Regions from separate parts of the Microbacterium limosum genome, predicted to be linked through region 2. Evidence: predicted binding sites of a transcription regulator. Region 2 holds the regulator's gene; each other region holds the start of a gene.

Region 1 (6,103 bases), 940 kb from region 2:
GCCGCGGGTGGCCCTCTCTCGACCGGGGAGGCTTGCCGCCGACGTACAGCCACCCGAGAAGCAGCTCGTTCTTCTTCAGCCCGTGCGCCTTCTTGATGGCCTTGGACCGGGTGTAGCCGCCGGTGCGCCAGATGACGCCCCATCCGGCCTCGTCGAGCAGAAGGCTCAACATGTGGGCGACGCCGGACGCGACGGCCTCCTGCTCCCATTCGGGCACCTTGTGCTTCGGGCGGATGCTCGCGACGACCGCGATCAGCAGGGGAGCGCGGAGGGGCTTGGACGAGGCCCCCTTCTCGCCCTCCGCCTTGTTGATCGCGCGTCCCAGCACGAGGCGGTCGTCGCCGCGCAGCTCGATCAGCCGCCACGGGGTCAGCCCGGAGTGATCGGCAACGCGCCCGGCCGCGGCGACGAGCGAGAGCAGCTCGTCGTGGCCCGGCGCGTCGTCGGTCACCTTCGAGAAGGACCGGCGGCTCAGAGCCGCCTCGCGCGCGCTCACTTCTCGGGGGCGAATCCGAGCGCGAGGGAGTTCATGCAGTAACGGTCGCCCGTGGGGGTGCCGAAGCCGTCGGGGAAGACGTGCCCCAGGTGCGAGCCGCACGCCGCGCAACGCACCTCGGTACGCACCATGCCGTGGCTGGTGTCCTCGATCAGCTCCACGGCGTCGGGGCGGATCGACTCGTAGAAGCTCGGCCAGCCGCAGCCGGAGTCGAACTTCGTTCCGCTCTGGAAGAGCTCGACGCCGCACGCGGCGCACGTGTAGAGCCCAGCGCGGTGCTCGTCGAGCAGTTCGCCGGTCCAGGGGCGCTCGGTGGCGGCCTCCCGCAGCACGGCGTAACGGTCGGCGCTCAGTTCCTCGCGCCACTGGTCGTCGGTCTTGTCGACGCTGTACGACATTGGTCCTCCTCGGGTAGATCCCCTCTATTCAACCGCGGTTGGGCGGCGTGCGGGCGCGTCCGCGGTTGAATGGCGTTATGGACGACGCGGCAGCGGTCATCGAGCGGTACGCGCGGTTCGCCGATGACGAGGCGCGCGGGCGTTCGGACGTGTACGAGGACTGGGCGCGCGGGATCGCGCAGGACCCGGAGACGGCGGCCCTGCTGGCCCGCATACCGGCCACCCGTCGCCAGCCACCCCTCGTCTTCGCCGTCGCGCGCATGCAGGGCGCGCCGGTGGGGCCGTGGGTGGGGCTCCGGCGGTGGCTGCGCGAGCATGGCGATCGGCTCGTGGCCGAGGCATCCGCCCTCTCGTTGCAGACGAACGAGCCGCTGCGCTGCGCGCCGCTGGTCGCGGCGCTCTCGCTCGTGCCGGGGCCGGTCGCGCTCGTCGAGCTGGGCGCCTCTGCGGGGCTGTGCCTGTATCCGGACAGGTACTCCTACCGCTTCTGGGGCACGCGCGACGTGCGGCTCGATCCGGTCGAAGGGTCGGCCGCAGTCGTGCTCGCGTCCGAGATGCGCGGTGCGGGCGGCGGGGAGCTCACGCTGCCGCGCGTGCTCACCCGCGTGGGCGTGGACCTCGCGCCTCTCGACGCGCGGGATGCCGCCGATCGCGCCTTCCTCGAGGCGCTCGTCTGGCCGGGGGAGGACGGGCGCGCCGAGCGCATCGCCGCCGCGCTGGATGTCGCGGCTGCCGACCCGCCGCGTATGATCGTCGGCGACGCCGCCGACCCGGCGACCCTCGACGATGCGATCGCCGATGCGCGCCGCGCGGCGCCCGACGCGAGCATCGTCGTCACGACCCCCGGGCTCCTTCCGCACGTGCCGCGCGCCGGGAGGGAGCGGCTCCGGCGGGCGTTGACCGAGCGGGACGTGCGCTGGGTGTCGATCCATCCGGCCGGCATGTCGGGCGCGCCGCAGGCGTCGACGGGCGCCGCGGCATCGGGCTTCCACCTGACGCTCGACGGGCAGGTGGTTGCGGAGTGCGACCCGCTCGGGGCGTGGCTGGAGTGGCGCGCGTCCTGACGGCGGATCCCGGCGTACCGTGAAGGCATGGCTGAAGAGCTGACAGATCAGCAGCGCGCGATCCTCGACTTCGAGGCCGACTGGCGCCGCCACGCGGGCGCGAAGGAGGAGGCGATCCGCAGCCAGCTCGGTCTGACGCCCGCCCGGTACTACCAGCTGCTCGGACGCCTGATCGACACCGCCGAGGCCCTCGCCCACGATCCGCTGCTCGTCGGCCGGCTCCGCCGCATCCACGATCGGCGCGCGGCGGAGCGCGCCGCCCGCGAGCGGGCCGTCACCCGCTGACCGTCACCCGTTGGCCGTCACCCGCTGACCGTCACCCGCTGACCGCTTCCGCCTGCCCGTGACGGGACTCGCGGGCGCCCCCCCCGGTAGCATGCTCTGGTGTCCCCGTCCCCTGCCGACCGTTTCGACGACATCCCGCCCTCCCGCGGACGCGTCGGTGCGCACCGGGCCGAGAACCCGCGCTTCGGCGGCCCCGGCCTGTTCCTCTGGGCGGCCGTCGCGACGGTCGTCCTGATCGGCGCCGGCATCTTCGCCTCGCTCGTCGCGCAGGGGCGCATCGTCCTGTTCCCCGAGCCCGCGCCGACCGCGGCGCCGGTCGACACCGTCGCGCCCGTCGTCGACACCTCGTACACGGTGCTCGTGCTCAACGGCACGCCGGAGGCCGGCCTCGCGACCCGGGTGAAGGATGAGCTCGTCGCCCAGGGCTGGCCCGAATCGGGGGTGCTCGCGAGCAACGCCGGGGACCGGGAGTTCCCCACCACGACCGTCTACTACGCGGCGGCGGAGGCCGAGGCCGCCGCACGCGGTCTCGCCGGCATCCTGGGGGCCGCCGACGTCGTGCTCGACCCCGAGTATCCGCTTCCGGGAACGCCCGCGACGCAGCTGACGGTGATCGTCGGAACCGACCGCACGGCGGCCGCCGAGAGCGACGACGGCACCGAGATCGAGGACGGCACCGAGATCCAGGACGGCACCGAGGGCGGCTCGGACACCGCACCGTAGAGCGCCTCCGCGCGCGCCGTGGCAGCGGCGTGTTTCCGTCCGATTAAGAGTTCGCGGCCCCTGTGTCAACAGTTGCCCGAGCGCCGGATCCGCGTCGTTCCGCGTGGTTAGCATGGCTGTGTCTCACCCCGCAGTAACAGGAGCGCACGCATGGCCCAGGGCACCGTCAAGTGGTTCAACGCCGAGAAGGGGTACGGGTTCATCACCGTCGCCGAGGGTGGACAGGACGTCTTCGTCCACTACTCCAACATCGACATGACCGGATTCCGGGTGCTCGAAGAGGGGCAGCAGGTGGAGTTCACCGTCGGCGCCGGGCAGAAGGGCCCGCAGGCCGAGTCGGTGCGGGTCGTCTGACCCGACGCCCGCGGCCCTCGCCGCGTGCGTCGTGTCGCCACGGCGGCGCGCTGCACCGGCCATAGTCTGTCGCGCATGACGATCGCCGCGCGCCGCCGCGCCCGCCTCGGGGCCGCCGTGCTCGCGATGGCCGCAATGGCGCTCGCCGGATGCGCCGCGTCCTCCGACGCTGCGCCCGTTCCCATCGCGACGACGGTGCCGCCGGCGCCGACTCCCACCGCAACGGTCGAGCCGGCGCCTGAGGCGCCGCAGACGGTCCCGCATCCGCTGCGCGGCACCCCGGTGCCCGCGGGCGGCGTCGCGGGCCCCGCCCTCTCGGCGAAGATCGACAACCACCCCGCGGCGCGGCCCCAGGTGGGGCTGGAGCGCGCCGACGTCGTCTTCGAGGAGCTCGTCGAGGGTGGTCTCACCCGCTACGTTGCGGTGTGGTCCTCCGACATCCCCGACGAGATCGGCCCGGTCCGCAGCATCCGTCCCATGGATCCCGACATCGTCGAGCCGCTCGGTGGCGTCATCGCCTACTCGGGCGGGCAGCAGCGGTTCGTCGACATGATGCTCGCGACCTCGGTGCACAACGCCATCCACGGTGGCGCCGACGATCGCTTCATGCATCGCACGAGCGGAAAGGCCGCACCCCACAACGTCATCGTCAGCGCGCGCGAGCTGGTGCAGGCCTATGCGCAGATCCCGGCGCCGGCGCCGCAGTTCGCCTTCACCTCGATGCCCCTCGCCGCGTCGGCGGCGGCCTACGGGCGTTCCTCGGCCGGGTTCGACCTGTCGTTCTCGCCGCGCCAGAGCAGGCAGTGGCAGTGGGATGCCGGCAGCGGTCGCTACCTGCGCGGCCAGAACGAGGCCACCGACACCGACTCCTCCGGCGCGCCGCTGTCGGCGACGAACGTGGTCGTGGTCGCGGTCGACATCGACTGGGCGTACGGAGAAATCCCGCGCACCGTCATGATCGGCTCGGGCGCCGCGTGGATCGCCACGGGCGGCAAGGTGCTGGAGGCGACGTGGACGAAGCCCTCCCGCGAGGCGCCCATCCAGCTGACCAACGCCCACGGCGTCGCCATCCACCTCGCGCCCGGTGCGACGTGGGTCGAGCTCGTGCCGACCGGGTCGGGCGGTTCGGTGTCGGTGCGCTGAGCGGCGCGGCATCCGGTCGCCCGCCGTCATGCGGCTTGCACTCTCCCGGGGCGAGTGCCAGAATGTGATTAGCACTCCCATTGTCGGAGTGCTAAACCCAAACCTACGTCCGGGAGGGACGACACACACATGGCAAAGATCATCGCTTTCGACGAAGAGGCCCGTCGCGGCCTCGAGCGCGGCCTGAACATCCTCGCCGACGCCGTCAAGGTGACGCTCGGCCCGCGCGGTCGCAACGTCGTGCTCGAGAAGAAGTGGGGCGCCCCCACCATCACGAACGACGGCGTGTCGATCGCCAAGGAGATCGAGCTCGACGACCCCTACGAGAAGATCGGCGCCGAGCTGGTCAAGGAGGTCGCCAAGAAGACCGACGACGTCGCGGGTGACGGCACCACCACCGCCACCGTTCTCGCCCAGGCTCTCGTGCGCGAAGGCCTGCGCAACGTCGCGGCCGGCGCCGACCCCATCTCGCTCAAGCGCGGCATCGAGAAGGCCGTCAAGGCCATCACCGACCAGCTGCTCGAGGGCGCCAAGGAGGTCGAGTCCAAGGAGCAGATCGCGGCGACCGCCTCGATCTCGGCCGCTGACCCGACGATCGGCGAGCTCATCGCCGAGGCGATCGACAAGGTCGGCAAGGAAGGCGTCGTCACGGTCGAGGAGTCGAACACGTTCGGCACCGAGCTCGAGCTGACCGAGGGCATGCGGTTCGACAAGGGCTACATCAACCCCTACTTCGTCACCGACCCCGAGCGTCAGGAAGCGGTCTTCGAGGAGCCCTACATCCTCATCGCGAACCAGAAGATCTCGAACATCAAGGATCTTCTCCCGATCGTCGACAAGGTGATCCAGGAGGGCAAGGAGCTCCTCATCATCGCCGAGGACGTCGAGGGCGAAGCTCTCGCGACCCTGGTGCTGAACAAGATCCGCGGCATCTTCAAGTCGGCCGCCGTCAAGGCCCCCGGCTTCGGCGACCGTCGCAAGGCGCAGTTGCAGGACATCGCGATCCTCACGGGTGGCCAGGTCATCACCGAGGAGGTCGGCCTCAAGCTCGAGAACGCCACCCTCGACCTGCTCGGCCGTGCCCGCAAGGTCATCATCACCAAGGACGAGACCACCATCGTCGAGGGTGCCGGCGACTCGTCGCAGATCGAGGGTCGCGTGACCCAGATCCGTCGCGAGATCGAGAACACCGACAGCGACTACGACCGCGAGAAGCTGCAGGAGCGCCTCGCCAAGCTCGCCGGCGGCGTTGCCGTTATCAAGGCGGGCGCGGCCACCGAGGTCGAGCTCAAGGAGCGCAAGCACCGCATCGAGGACGCCGTGCGCAACGCGAAGGCGGCTGTCGAGGAGGGCATCGTCCCCGGTGGTGGCGTCGCGCTCATCCAGGCCGGCAAGATCGCGTTCGAGGGCCTCGAGCTCACGGGCGACGAGGCGACCGGTGCGAACATCGTTCGCGTCGCGATCGAGGCGCCGCTCAAGCAGATCGCGCTCAACGCCGGTCTCGAGCCGGGCGTCGTGGCCAACAAGGTCGCGGAGCTGGAGCCCGGCTTCGGCCTGAACGCCGCGACCGGCGAGTACGGTGACCTGTTCGCGCAGGGAATCATCGACCCGGCCAAGGTGACCCGTTCCGCGCTGCAGAA
Region 2 (6,103 bases):
ACTTCAGCTACGAGGTCTCCCGCTCGCTCGCGGCGTGCGAGGGGGCGATCCTCCTGGTGGACGCGGCGCAGGGCATCGAGGCGCAGACGCTCGCCAACCTTTACCTCGCGCTCGAGAACGACCTGCACATCATTCCCGTGCTCAACAAGATCGACCTGCCCGCTGCTGACCCGGAGAAGTTCGCGCTCGAGCTGGCGAACCTCATCGGCGGCGACCCCGACGACGTACTCCGCGTCAGCGGCAAGACCGGCGCGGGCGTCGAGGAGCTGCTCGACCGCATCGTCCGCGACATCCCGGCGCCCCAGGGGGATGCCTCGGCACCCGCTCGCGCGATGATCTTCGACTCGGTCTACGACTCCTACCGCGGCGTCGTCACCTACGTGCGCATGGTCGACGGCAAGCTCGAGCCCCGCGAGCGCATCCAGATGATGTCGACGCGGGCGACCCACGAGCTGCTCGAGATCGGTGTGTCCAGCCCTGAGCCGACTCCGACGAAGGGCCTCGGCGTCGGCGAGGTGGGGTACCTCATCACGGGCGTGAAGGACGTGCGCCAGTCGAAGGTCGGCGACACGGTCACGACCGCACGAAAGCCCGCCGAGGAGGCCCTGCCGGGGTACACCGACCCGAAGCCGATGGTCTTCTCCGGCCTGTATCCGATCGACGGCAGCGACTACCCGGATCTGCGCGAGGCGCTCGACAAGCTCAAGCTCTCGGATGCCGCCCTGGTCTACGAGCCCGAGACCTCCGTCGCTCTCGGCTTCGGATTCCGGTGCGGATTCCTCGGCCTCCTCCACCTCGAGATCGTCACCGAGCGTCTCGCCCGCGAGTTCGACCTCGACCTCATCACGACGGCACCGAGCGTGGTCTATCGCGTCGTCACCGACACCGGAGCCGAGGTGATCGTGACCAATCCGAGCGAGTACCCCGACGGCCGCGTCGCGACGGTGTCCGAGCCGGTGGTCAAGGCGGCCATCCTGACGCCCAAGGACTACGTGGGCACGGTCATGGAGCTGTGCCAGTCGCGCCGCGGGACCCTGCTCGGGATGGACTACCTGAGCGAAGACCGCGTCGAGCTGCGCTACAACGTGCCGCTCGGCGAGATCGTGTTCGACTTCTTCGATCAGCTCAAGTCGCGCACGCAGGGCTATGCGAGCCTCGACTACGAGCCGGCGGGGGAGCAGGAGGCCGACCTCGTCAAGGTCGACATCCTCCTGCAGGGCGAGAAGGTCGACGCGTTCAGCTCGATCGTCCACCGGGACAAGGCGTACGCGTACGGGCTCCTCATGACCGAGCGGCTGAAGAAGCTGATTCCGCGCCAGCAGTTCGAGGTGCCCATCCAGGCCGCGATCGGCGCGCGCATCATCGCCCGCGAGAACATCCGCGCGATCCGCAAGGACGTGCTCGCCAAGTGCTACGGCGGCGACATCACCCGCAAGCGCAAGCTGCTCGAGAAGCAGAAGGAGGGCAAGAAGCGCATGAAGATGGTGGGCCGCGTCGAGGTGCCGCAGGAGGCGTTCATCGCCGCGCTCTCCGGCGACGTCGAGACCGGCGCCAAGTAGGGTTGGGCGCATGCGGCGCGGGACTTTCCGAGACGACACCGTCGATTACGCGGCGGTAGGCGCAACGCACTCACCGGATCTGATGCAGTATCCGCCGGAGCGCAGCATCGCCGCCGAGCGGACGATCCGGATCGGATCGGGTCAGGAGCGCTTCGCCTCCGCGGGCGAGGCCCTGCTGTCGTGGACGGCCCAGAAGGGCGCCGGCCTGCAGCTGGGCGATGTGCGCCCGGCATCCGGCCCCATGTACGCGGGGGTGGGGTTCGACGACGAGGGAAACCCCGTCGCCCCCGCCAGTACGGAGGCCGAGCAGCGCTTCGACGCCGAAGGCACACCGTTCGCCGGCGCGGGCACGACCGTGACGGTGCACGGGCGCGTGGCGGGCCTGCGGGCGGATGCCGAGCTGCGCGTCATCTCCGTGACCGAGGAGCCGCGGCGGATCGCCTTCACGATCGGCACCGTGAGCGGCTCCGTGGTCAGCGGTGAGGAGTGGTTCCTCATCGAGTGGCGGGGCAACGACGAGGTGTGGTTCACGGTGCGCGCGTTCGACGCGCCGGTCGCGCTCGCGTACCGCCTCGTCCGCCCCCTCGTGCGACGCCGTCGGCGGGCGCTCTTCGACGGCTACGTCCGCGCGATCTCGCCGATGTACACGACCGGCTGACCGTGGCCGGACCCCTCCCGCTCGGCGATCCCGCACCGGTCGACGGCGCCCTGCCGGGCGACCTCCCTCTCGACCCGACCCGCGCCCTCGGCGTGTACCTGCACGTCCCCTTCTGCCGGGTGCGGTGCGGCTACTGCGACTTCAACACGTACACCGCCGGCGAGCTGCGCGGTGCCAGCGCCGAGGACTACCCCTCCGAAGCGGGGCGTGAGGTGCGCCTGGCGGCGCGCGTGCTCTCCGACGCCGGCGCGCTGCGTGCGGCATCCACCGTGTTCTTCGGCGGCGGCACGCCGACGCTGCTGCCCGCCGGATCGCTCACGCGGATGCTGGAGGACGTGCGCGCGCACATCGGCGTTCAGCCGAACGCCGAGATCACGGTGGAGGCCAACCCCGACACCGTCACGCAGGTCGTCGCAGACGAGCTGGCCGCCGCGGGGGTCACGAGGCTCTCGATCGGCATGCAGTCGGCCGTGCCGCACGTGCTCGCGGCGCTCGACCGCACGCACGACCCCGCCGCCGTCGCGCGCGCCGTGGGAGCCGCGCGCGGGGCGGGCCTGGCCGTCAGCCTCGACCTCATCTACGGCGCGCCCGGGGAGAGCCTCGCGGACTGGGCGGCGTCGCTGTCGCAGGCGGTGGAGCTCACGCCCGACCACGTGTCGGCGTACGCCCTCATCGTCGAGGACGGGACGGCGCTGGCGCGGCGCATCCGCCGGGGCGAGCTCGCCGCCCCCGACGACGACCTGCAGGCCGACATGTACGAACTGGCCGACCGCGTCCTGGCCGACGCGGGCTTCGGGTGGTACGAGGTGAGCAATTGGGCGCGGGACGACACCCACCGCTCGCGGCACAACCTCGCCTACTGGCGCGGCGATGACTGGTGGGGCGTGGGGCCCGGCGCCCACAGCCACGTGGCAGGACTGCGCTGGTGGAACGTCAAGCATCCCGCGGCCTACGCCCAGCGCCTGCAGTCCGGCGCCTCGCCGGCGGCCGGGCGGGAGAGGCCGGATGCCGCCGCCACACAGCTCGAGCGGGTGCTGCTCACCTCCCGCATCCGTGAGGGACTTCCCCTCGAGATGCTGGATGCCGGCGCGCGTCGCTCCGTCGCGGGGCTCGTCGCCGACGGGCTCGTCTCCGGCGAGGACGCCGTGCGCGGGAGGGTCGTGCTGACCCTGCGCGGGCGGCTGCTGGCGGACGCCGTCGTGCACGCGCTGGCGGGCTGAGCGCCGCCTTCCGGAGCACACGCGCTGCGAACCGGTAGAATTGGCACTCGATCTGCCAGAGTGCCAGGACGGGAGGAGAGGCCATGGTCTCGGAACGGGGGCTCCAGGTCCTGCGCGCCATCGTGCAGGACTACGTCGCCACCCACGAACCGGTCGGCAGCAAGTCGATCGTCGAGCGTCACGCGTTCGGGGTCTCCGCCGCCACGATCCGCAACGACATGGCCCAGCTGGAGGACGAGGAGCTCATCGCGGCGCCTCACACCTCCTCCGGGCGGGTGCCGACGGACAAGGGCTACCGCGTCTTCGTCGACCACCTCGCCGACATCCGGCCGCTCTCTCCCGCGCAGCGCAGCGCCATCACGGACTTCCTCGGCGACCCGGGCGACCTCGACGACCTCCTGGCCCGCACGGTCCGGGTCCTCTCACAGCTCACCGGCCAGGTGGCCATCGTGCAGTATCCGTCCTTCGCACGCGCCAACGTCACCCACGTCGAGCTGGTGGCGATCGCGCCCGCGCGCATGCTCATCGTCCTCGTGACCGACACGGGCCGGGTGTCCCAGCGCATCGCCGCGCTCACGGCGCCCCTTGAGGACGAGGACCTGCCCGCGCTGCGGGCGCGCCTGGCGGCGCTGATCGTGGGTCACTCCGTGCGTGAAGCGGCCGACCGGGTCGAGGCCTTCCGCGCCGCCGGGACGGCCGAGGCCGTCGGAGTGGACGCGGCCCTGCTCTCCCTCTGCCATGTGGTCGCCGAGGAGCTGGACGAGTTCCGCCAGGACCGCCTGCTCATGGCGGGAGCCGCCAACCTCGCTCGCCGCGAATCCGACTTCCGCGGCAGCATCTACCCGCTCCTCGAGGCGATCGAGGAGCAGGTCACCCTCCTCCGGCTCATGGGGGAGATGGTGGCCGACACCCAGGGTCTCGCGGCCAGCATCGGCCGCGAGAACGATCCGTGGGGGCTCGGCGAAGCATCGGTCGTGACGAGCGACTACGAGACATCGGGGGCGGTGGCACGCGTGGGCGTGCTCGGACCGACCCGAATGGACTATCCCAGCAACCTCGCCTCGGCGCGGGCCGTCGCGCGATACCTCTCGCGTCTGCTCGACGAGGACGAGAACCGCCGCTGAGGCGACCCCTGCCCCGCACGACGGGGCGTGAAGAAAGGCGAATGTGGCAGACCATTACGACGTCCTGGGCGTGGCGAGAGACGCGTCACCCGACGAGATCAAGAAGGCGTACCGACGCCTCGCGCGCGAGCTGCACCCGGATGTGAACCCGGGTGAGGAAGCCTCGGAGCGCTTCAAGCTCGTCACCCACGCATACGACGTGCTCAGCGATCCGGAGCAGCGCCAGCGCTACGACTCCGGCGGAGACGCGTTCGGCGGGGCCGGAGCGGGCTTCGGCGGTTTCAGCGACATCTTCGAGACGTTCTTCGGCGGGGGCGGCGGGGGCTCGCGCGCGGCGCGCCCGCGCTCGCGCCGGGAGCGCGGGCAGGACGCCCTCGTCCGAGTGAACCTCGACCTTCGGGATGTCGTCTTCGGCACGCACCGCGACCTCGAGGTCGACACGGCCGTGCTGTGCGAGACCTGCCAGGGCTCGTGCTGCCAGCCCGGCACGCAGCCCGTCACGTGCGACATCTGCCGCGGCGCGGGACACATCCAGCGTCAGGTGCGCAGTCTGCTCGGCAACGTCGTCACGAACGTGCCGTGCCCCACGTGCCAGGGGTACGGCACGACGATCCCGTACCCCTGCTCGAGCTGCCAGGGTCAGGGCCGCGTGCGCTCCCGGCGCACCGTCTCGATCGACATCCCGGCGGGTGTGGAGACGGGGCTGCGCCTGCAGCTGCCTGGTTCCGGCGAGGTCGGCCCCGCGGGAGGGCCCAACGGTGATCTGTACATAGAGGTCAGCGTGGCCGCCGACGACGTCTTCAGCCGGGACGGCGACGACCTGCTCGCGACGCTCGAGGTGTCGATGCCCGATGCGATCCTCGGCACCGAGACGACGATCGAGAGCCTCGACGGCCCGGTCGATCTGGAGATCCGCCCCGGTGTCCAGTCGGGCGACATCCTGACGATCAAGGGGCGCGGCATCACTCCGCTGCGCGGGAGCCAGCGCGGCGATCTGCGCGTCGGCGTGCAGGTCGTGACGCCGTCGCGCCTCGACGCGAAGGAGCGGGCCCTCGTCGAGGAGCTGCGCAAGCGCACCAAGGCGCCCGCGCCGACGCTCTCCCACTTCCACCAGGGCGTCTTCGCGAAGCTGCGCGACAGGTTCCGGAACCACTGATGCCGCTGCACTTCGTCGTCGACGCGGCCTCGACCGCGCATGTCGGCGACGTGGTCGCACTCACGGGCGACGAGGCGCACCACGCGGCGGCTGTCCGCCGCGTGCGGGTGGGGGAGGAGGTCACCCTCGGCGACGGACGCGGAGCGTGGCTGACCGGCGTGTGCGAGGCGGTCGCGCCGCGGGAGGTGCGCGTGCGGGTCCGCGACCGCACCCTCGTGCCGGCCGCGGCACCGCGGATCGTGCTCGTGCAGGCGCTCGCGAAGGGCGACCGCGACGAGCTCGCCGTCCAGGCGGCCACCGAGCTCGGGGTCGATGAGATCGTCCCGTGGCAGGCGTCCCGCAGCGTGTCGCGGTGGCAGGGGCCGAAACTCGTCAAGGGCGTCGCC
Region 3 (6,103 bases), 1.1 Mb from region 2:
GGCCGAGGAAGGCGAGGTTGCCCGTCTGGGGCAGTGCCGTTCCGATCGTGAGGGTCATCTCCTCTCCGGCTTCGGCTGCCGGGGCGGACGATTCGGTGTCGCCGCCGCTGCCGGCACAACCCGCGAGGAAGAGCGCGCCGACGCCGACGACGGCGATGCCACCGACGACCTTTCCGCGCGAACGGGAGAAGACGCTCATAGTGCTCCTTGCTGTAAACGAACGCTGGGCCGGCCCTGGCGCCGACCTCGTGGATCTCACCCTAAGCGCGGGACCCGCGTTCCAACGTTGCGGTGCGTTAACGATGTGTCACGAGATGGTCACGGCACGATAACGGCCGTCTCATCAGCCCGAAATCACCCCGGCGAGACGACGGCGTCGGACCCGGTGCCGCGGATGCCGGTACCTGGTACGCAGAACCGCATCCGCCCGCGTGGGCCCCGCCCGCTTCGCCAGTCAGGTGATCGGGGCGACGTCCGAGACGCCCCTGTGGCGGCGCGAGTACAGCAGCTGATCGATCGTCAGGACCGACAGGGCGACCCACACCAGGCCGAAGCCGATCCACCGCTCGAGCGGCATCGGCTCTCCGAGGATCCACGCGCCGGTGATGAACTGCATGATCGGGGCGATGAACTGGAGCAGCCCGATGACGGTCAGGGGCACCCGCCGCGCACCGGCAGCGAAGAACAGCAGCGGTGTCGCCGTCGCAACCCCTGCCAGCGAGAGCAGCACCGCGTTCCACACACCGGCCGTGCCGAAGGTGAGGCCGGATGCGAACGAGACCGCGACCAGCTGCCCGATCGCGACCGGCGCGAGCCAGAACGACTCCAGGGTGAGTCCGCTGACCGCGTCCACGCGAGGGCCGATCTGCTTCTTGACGAGGCCGTAGACGCCGAAGGATGCCGCGAGGGTCAGGGCTATCCACGGGAAGGTGCCGTACCCGACGACGATGACGCCAACGGCGAGGGCGCTGATGCCGATCGCGATCCACTGCGTCATCCGGAGGCTCTCGCGCAGGACGAGAACGCCCAGGATGACGGTGAAGATGGGGTTGATGAAATACCCCAGGCTCGTCTCGATCACGTGCCCGGACAGGGTCGCGATGAGGAACACCTGCCAGTTGACGTAGATGACGGCTCCCGCGAGCGCCGTCCACAGCAGCAGGCGGGGCTGGCGGATGATGCGCCCGAACGCTCCCCAGGAGCGGGTCACGCTCAGGAGCACGGCGCAGAAGACCAGCGAGAGCAGGATGCGCCACGCGACGATCTCCCACGGGCCCGTCGGGGCCAGGGTGAGGAAGTACAGCGGCAGGAATCCCCAGAGCAGGTACGCCGTGAAGGCGTACACCCCGCCGAGAGCACGCTCCCGGGCGGGATCGGGCGCGTGGTTCACCGGCTCAGCCTACCGCCGGAGCGACGTCCGGCTCGGGACGCCGCGTGCCCCCGCTCACTCAGCGGGAGGACCCGGTCGCGACACCCCGGCGCACCCGCAAACGACGAAGGACCCGGATGCCGCGGCATCCGGGTCCTTCGGTGGTGTGCGTCGCTCAGCGAACGACGACCGCGAGCACGTCGCGGGCCGAGAGCACGAGGAACTCGTCGGCGCCGAACTTGACCTCGGTTCCGCCGTACTTGCTGTAGATCACGCGGTCACCGACGGCGACATCGAGCGGAACGCGGTTGCCGTTGTCATCGATGCGGCCGGGGCCCACCGCGACGACCTCGCCCTCTTGGGGCTTCTCCTTCGCGGTGTCGGGGATGACCAGGCCGGAGGCCGTCGTCTGCTCCGCCTCGACCTGGCGGATGACGATGCGGTCCTCGAGCGGCTTGATGGAAACCTGAGTGGAAACCGTCACGGTCTACCTCTTTCTTGATCCAAGACTCATTAGCAACCTCGCTGCGAGAGTGCTAATGACAGTGTAGGCATCCGCTGGCACTCCCGCAACGCGAGTGCCAGCGGATGACGGCGTCGCCCGCCGTAGGGTGGTGCGGGTGGAGATGTCGGAGCTCACGGCCCTGCTGACCCCCGAGGGCCTGCGGCTGCTCGACGCGACGCCGCCGGTGGAATCGGCCGCCGACGTGGCGCGCGAGGTCACCCGACTGCGCGCCGCGGGCCACTCCCCCGACCTCGTCTCGGCCGTCGTCGGCCAGTCGCGTCTGCGGCGGCGTGCCCGTGCGAAGTTCGGCGACCTCGCGGCGCGGATGCTGTTCACCCGCGCCGGCCTCGAGCAGTCCACGCGCCTGTCGGTCTCCACCCTGCACGCCCGGCGCTTCCGCGACGCCGGGATCGCCTCCGTCGCCGACCTCGGATGCGGGATCGGGGGCGACGCCTTGGGCGCCGCCGGGCTCGGGCTGGACGTCCACGCCGTCGAGGCGGACGAGGTCACGGCCGCCCTCGCGGCCTTCAACCTCGCGCCGTTCGGGGAAACCGCCCGGGTCTCGAACGCCCTCGCCGATTCGATCGACCTCGGGCCCGAGGTGGGCGTGTGGCTGGACCCCGCCCGCCGCACCGCGGGCCGTACCGAGACGACCCGCCTGAGCGACCCCGACGAGTACTCGCCCACGCTGTCGTGGGCGTTCGAGGTGGCGGAGCGCCGGGCGACCGGCATCAAGCTCGGTCCGGGTCTGGACCGGGACCTCATCCCGGTGGGCGCCGAGGCGCAGTGGATCACCGTCGACGGCTCCACGATCGAGCTCGTGCTGTGGTCGAGGGAGCTCGCCCGGCCAGGTATCGGTCGCGCCGCCGTGGTGCTGACCGACGGCGGCGCGCACGAACTGACCGCCGAGCACGATGCCCCCGACGAAGACGTCAGCGCGCTCGGGGCGTTCGTGCACGAACCGGCGGGCTCCGTCATCCGCGCCCGCCTCATCGGCGACGTCGCGCGATCGCTGCAGGCCGGGCCGATCGCACCCGGGATCGCCTACCTCACCGGCGACGCTGCCCTCACGAGCCCGTTCGTATCGACCTTCCGCGTGCGGGAGGTGCTCCCGACCGACACGAAGAAGATCGCCCGCGCCCTCCGCGAGCGAGGCATCGGCACACTCGAGATCAAGAAGCGCGGCGTCGACGTGGATCCCGCGGTGCTGCGCACGAGGCTGCGCCTGCAGGGGCCGGAGTCGGCGACGCTGCTGCTCACGCGTGCGGGCGGCGGTCGCCTGGCGATCCTCGCCGATCGCGTCTGACGCACGGCCCCGCCCGCGTCAGGCGAAGAGATCGGCCTGCATCGCCGCCCAGACGATCCAGATCGCGCTGTAGATGATCGAGAGGATGCCGAGCGCCAGCGCCCACGCCGCGGCCTGGCGTCCCTCTTCGGGGCGGCGCAGGGCCATCGCCGCCACGACGACCGCGACGACGCCGATCGGAAAACCCCAGCCGACGAACAACGAGGCCGCGAGGCCGACCACGGCGATGACGAGCGCCCACCCCGCGAGGCGCCGCCGGTCCTTCGCGGGGGCGGGCGGGTCCCAGGGTCCGAAGGGGATGCGGCGGTCGAGGAAGGGGACGGGACCGGTCTCCCTCGCCTCGTCATCCTCGCCCTGGGGGGACGGCCCGTGCGGGAGGACCGGCGGCGCGAAGGGGATGGCCGGCTCGGTGAAGCGCGCGGGCGGCGGAGCGGCCCCCTCCGCGGGGACCGGGCTCGCGTTCGCGAGGCCGGGTTCTGCGGCCGCCGCGCCGTCCTTCTCCTCCGCGCTCACGCCGGCTCGCTCCCCGCAGCGACCTGGATCTCGGTGACGGGAAGCGTGGAGTCCGCGCCGAACGCGAGCGTGGACGGCTGCCGCCCTGCGCGGATCAGTTCCGCGGCGAGCGCGGCGATCATCGACCCGTTGTCGGTGCACAGCGACAGCGGCGGGATCCGCACCGCGACGCCCGCGGCATCCGCGCGCTCGAGCGCGACCTCGCGCAGGCGCCGGTTCGCGATGACCCCGCCCCCCAGCAGCAGCCGGGGCACGCCGTGGCGCACGCACGCGTCGAGCGCCTTCGTCACGAGCACGTCGACGACCGCCTCGCGGAAGGATGCCGCGACATCCGCCACGGGCACGGGCTCGCCGGCCGCCTCCTGATGTTCGATCCAGCGGGCGACGGCGGTCTTGAGCCCGGAGAAGGAGAAGTCGTAGCGGTGCCGGTCCATGTCGCTGGCGCGGGAGAGACCCCGCGGGAAGCGGATGGCCCGGGGGTCGCCGGACGCCGCGGCGCGATCGATCTCCGGACCGCCGGGATAGGGCAGCCCCAGGATGCGGGCGACCTTGTCGAACGCCTCGCCGGCCGCGTCGTCGACCGTCTCGCCCAGCAGCTCGACGTCGCTCGTCAGATCGCGCACGAGCAGGAGCGAGGTGTGGCCGCCGGAGACCAGGAGCGCGACGGTCGGATACTCGAGCGGCTCGGCGTCGGCGTCGAGGAGGTCGGCGGCGATATGACCGACGAGGTGGTTGACGGCGTACAGCGGCGTCCCGAGGGCCACCGCGAGCGCCTTCGCCGCGCCGACGCCCACCATCAGGGCTCCCGCGAGGCCCGGCCCGGAGGTGACTGCGACGGCGTCCAGATCGGCGAGCGCGACACCCGATTCGGCGAGCGCGGCCTCGATCGCGGGCTGCAGGGCCTCGAGGTGGGCACGCGCCGCGACCTCCGGCACCACCCCGCCGAAGCGCGCGTGCTCGTCCATGCTGCTGGCGATCGTGTTCGAGAGCAGCGTGCGACCCCGGACGATGCCGATGCCGGTCTCGTCGCAGCTGGTCTCGATGCCGAGCACGAGCGGTTCCTCGCGGTTCATCCGCTCGCCCCCTCCCGCGGGCCCCGGCCACCCTCGGCGGGGGTCGGCGCGGCCTCGCCCTGCGGCGCCCACGTGCGCAGGTCGAGTGCCATCACGATCGCGTCGACCCCGTCGGGCTGGTAGTACCGGGGCCTGCGGCCGAGCTCGCCGAACCCCTCCGAGACGTAGAGGGAGTGCGCGACGGAATTGTCGGCACGCACCTCCAGGAACACCTTCTTCGCTCCGCTGTCGCGGGCATGGCCCACCAGCGCCCGCAGCAGCGCCCGCCCCTGACCCCGGCCTCGCACCTGCGGATCCAGGGCGAGGGTCTGGATGTCGGCGTCGGGCAGGCCGCGGGCGGCCCTCACTCCCCCGTATCCGACGACGCGGCCCGCCTCCTCCATCACGACGTAGTGCGCGTGGGTCGAGGCGAGCTCCTCCCGCATCATGGTCTCGGACCAGGCATCGGTGGGAAACGACGCCCGTTCGAGCGCCATGATCGCGCCGAGGTCCGACGGGGCCGCGGGCCGCATCATGTCCCCACCCGCTTGGGTACGGCGCCGAGGGTCACGTCGGGGGCGCGAAGGTACAGGGGTTCCGTCATGCCGTCCTCCGCGCCGGCGTCGCCCGTGGCGATCCGGTGCGCAGCCACCCGGCCGAGCGCCGCGGCGGAGATGCGGGAGGCGTCGATGCGGCGGGCGCCCGCTTCGCGCAGGCGATCGTCGAGCTCGTGGCGGGGGGCGAGGGCCGGCTCGGTGGCACGCACGGGGACGCCCCGGGGATCGAGACCGGCGTAGACCGTGTACGCGAACTCCCGGCGGCGCGCATCGGTGACGATCGCGACGGGGGCGTCGGCATCCGCGGCGTCGAAGTGCGTGCGGGCGGCCGCGTCGTGGCTGACGACGGGGACCAGCCGCGCCGACCGCGCCAGCGCGAATGCCCGCGCGGCGGCGACGCCGATGCGCAGGCCCGTGAAGGGGCCCGGCCCCATGCCCGCCGCGACGTGGGTGATCTGGTCGGGGCGCACGGACGCCTCGGCGAGCGACCGCCTGATAAGGTCCCCGATCACCTCGGCATGGCCAAGCGGGTTGTCGCTGGCCGCCTCAGCGAGCTCTACGCCGTCGAGGTCGACCACGGCGACGCCGGAGCCGAGCGAGGTGTCGAGCGCGAGGATCACGCCCTCCAGGGTAGTCGCGCCGAGGAGGAGCCTGGCGACGCGGGCGCCACCCCTCTGCGCGCGGACAACACTCCGGAAGGATCGCCTGTCAGCACCCCCGTATCCGCAGGACGACGCCCCCGCCCGTAAGCCGTCCGGAATGTTGTCCGCGCCGCGGCTACGGCCGGCGCGAGACCGTGAC

Evidence for each region. Region 2 encodes HrcA, which represses chaperone genes, less so after heat shock. Its sites were predicted from a motif close to TTNGCACTCGNNNNNNNCGAGTGCNAA; they were not measured.
Region 1: a site for HrcA is predicted at 4,532-4,558, ahead of groL (chaperonin GroEL). Genes of this name have one in related genera too.
Region 3: a site for HrcA is predicted at 1,928-1,954, ahead of groES (co-chaperone GroES). Genes of this name have one in related genera too.

Annotation. Positions count from the first base shown of each region.
Region 1 is NZ_CP137080.1:2,116,359-2,122,461, reverse strand. It holds gene RYJ27_RS10245 (nitroreductase family protein) at 1-496, opposite strand, end outside; gene msrB (peptide-methionine (R)-S-oxide reductase MsrB) at 493-894, opposite strand; gene RYJ27_RS10235 (DUF2332 domain-containing protein) at 972-1,958, shown strand; gene RYJ27_RS10230 (DUF3263 domain-containing protein) at 1,986-2,243, shown strand; gene RYJ27_RS10225 (LytR C-terminal domain-containing protein) at 2,343-2,966, shown strand; gene RYJ27_RS10220 (cold-shock protein) at 3,117-3,320, shown strand; gene RYJ27_RS10215 (DUF3048 domain-containing protein) at 3,396-4,463, shown strand; gene groL (chaperonin GroEL) at 4,593-6,103, shown strand, end outside.
Region 2 is NZ_CP137080.1:1,176,122-1,182,224, forward strand. It holds gene lepA (translation elongation factor 4) at 1-1,559, shown strand, start outside; gene RYJ27_RS05725 (DUF1990 family protein) at 1,570-2,217, shown strand; gene hemW (radical SAM family heme chaperone HemW) at 2,220-3,437, shown strand; gene hrcA (heat-inducible transcriptional repressor HrcA) at 3,521-4,561, shown strand; gene dnaJ (molecular chaperone DnaJ) at 4,605-5,717, shown strand; gene RYJ27_RS05745 (16S rRNA (uracil(1498)-N(3))-methyltransferase) at 5,717-6,103, shown strand, end outside.
Region 3 is NZ_CP137080.1:2,249,979-2,256,081, forward strand. It holds gene RYJ27_RS10825 (ABC transporter substrate-binding protein) at 1-199, opposite strand, end outside; gene rarD (EamA family transporter RarD) at 455-1,390, opposite strand; gene groES (co-chaperone GroES) at 1,545-1,853, opposite strand; gene RYJ27_RS10840 (THUMP-like domain-containing protein) at 1,990-3,180, shown strand; gene RYJ27_RS10845 (hypothetical protein) at 3,199-3,693, opposite strand; gene tsaD (tRNA (adenosine(37)-N6)-threonylcarbamoyltransferase complex transferase subunit TsaD) at 3,690-4,766, opposite strand; gene rimI (ribosomal protein S18-alanine N-acetyltransferase) at 4,763-5,281, opposite strand; gene tsaB (tRNA (adenosine(37)-N6)-threonylcarbamoyltransferase complex dimerization subunit type 1 TsaB) at 5,278-5,922, opposite strand; gene tsaE (tRNA (adenosine(37)-N6)-threonylcarbamoyltransferase complex ATPase subunit type 1 TsaE) at 6,080-6,103, opposite strand, start outside.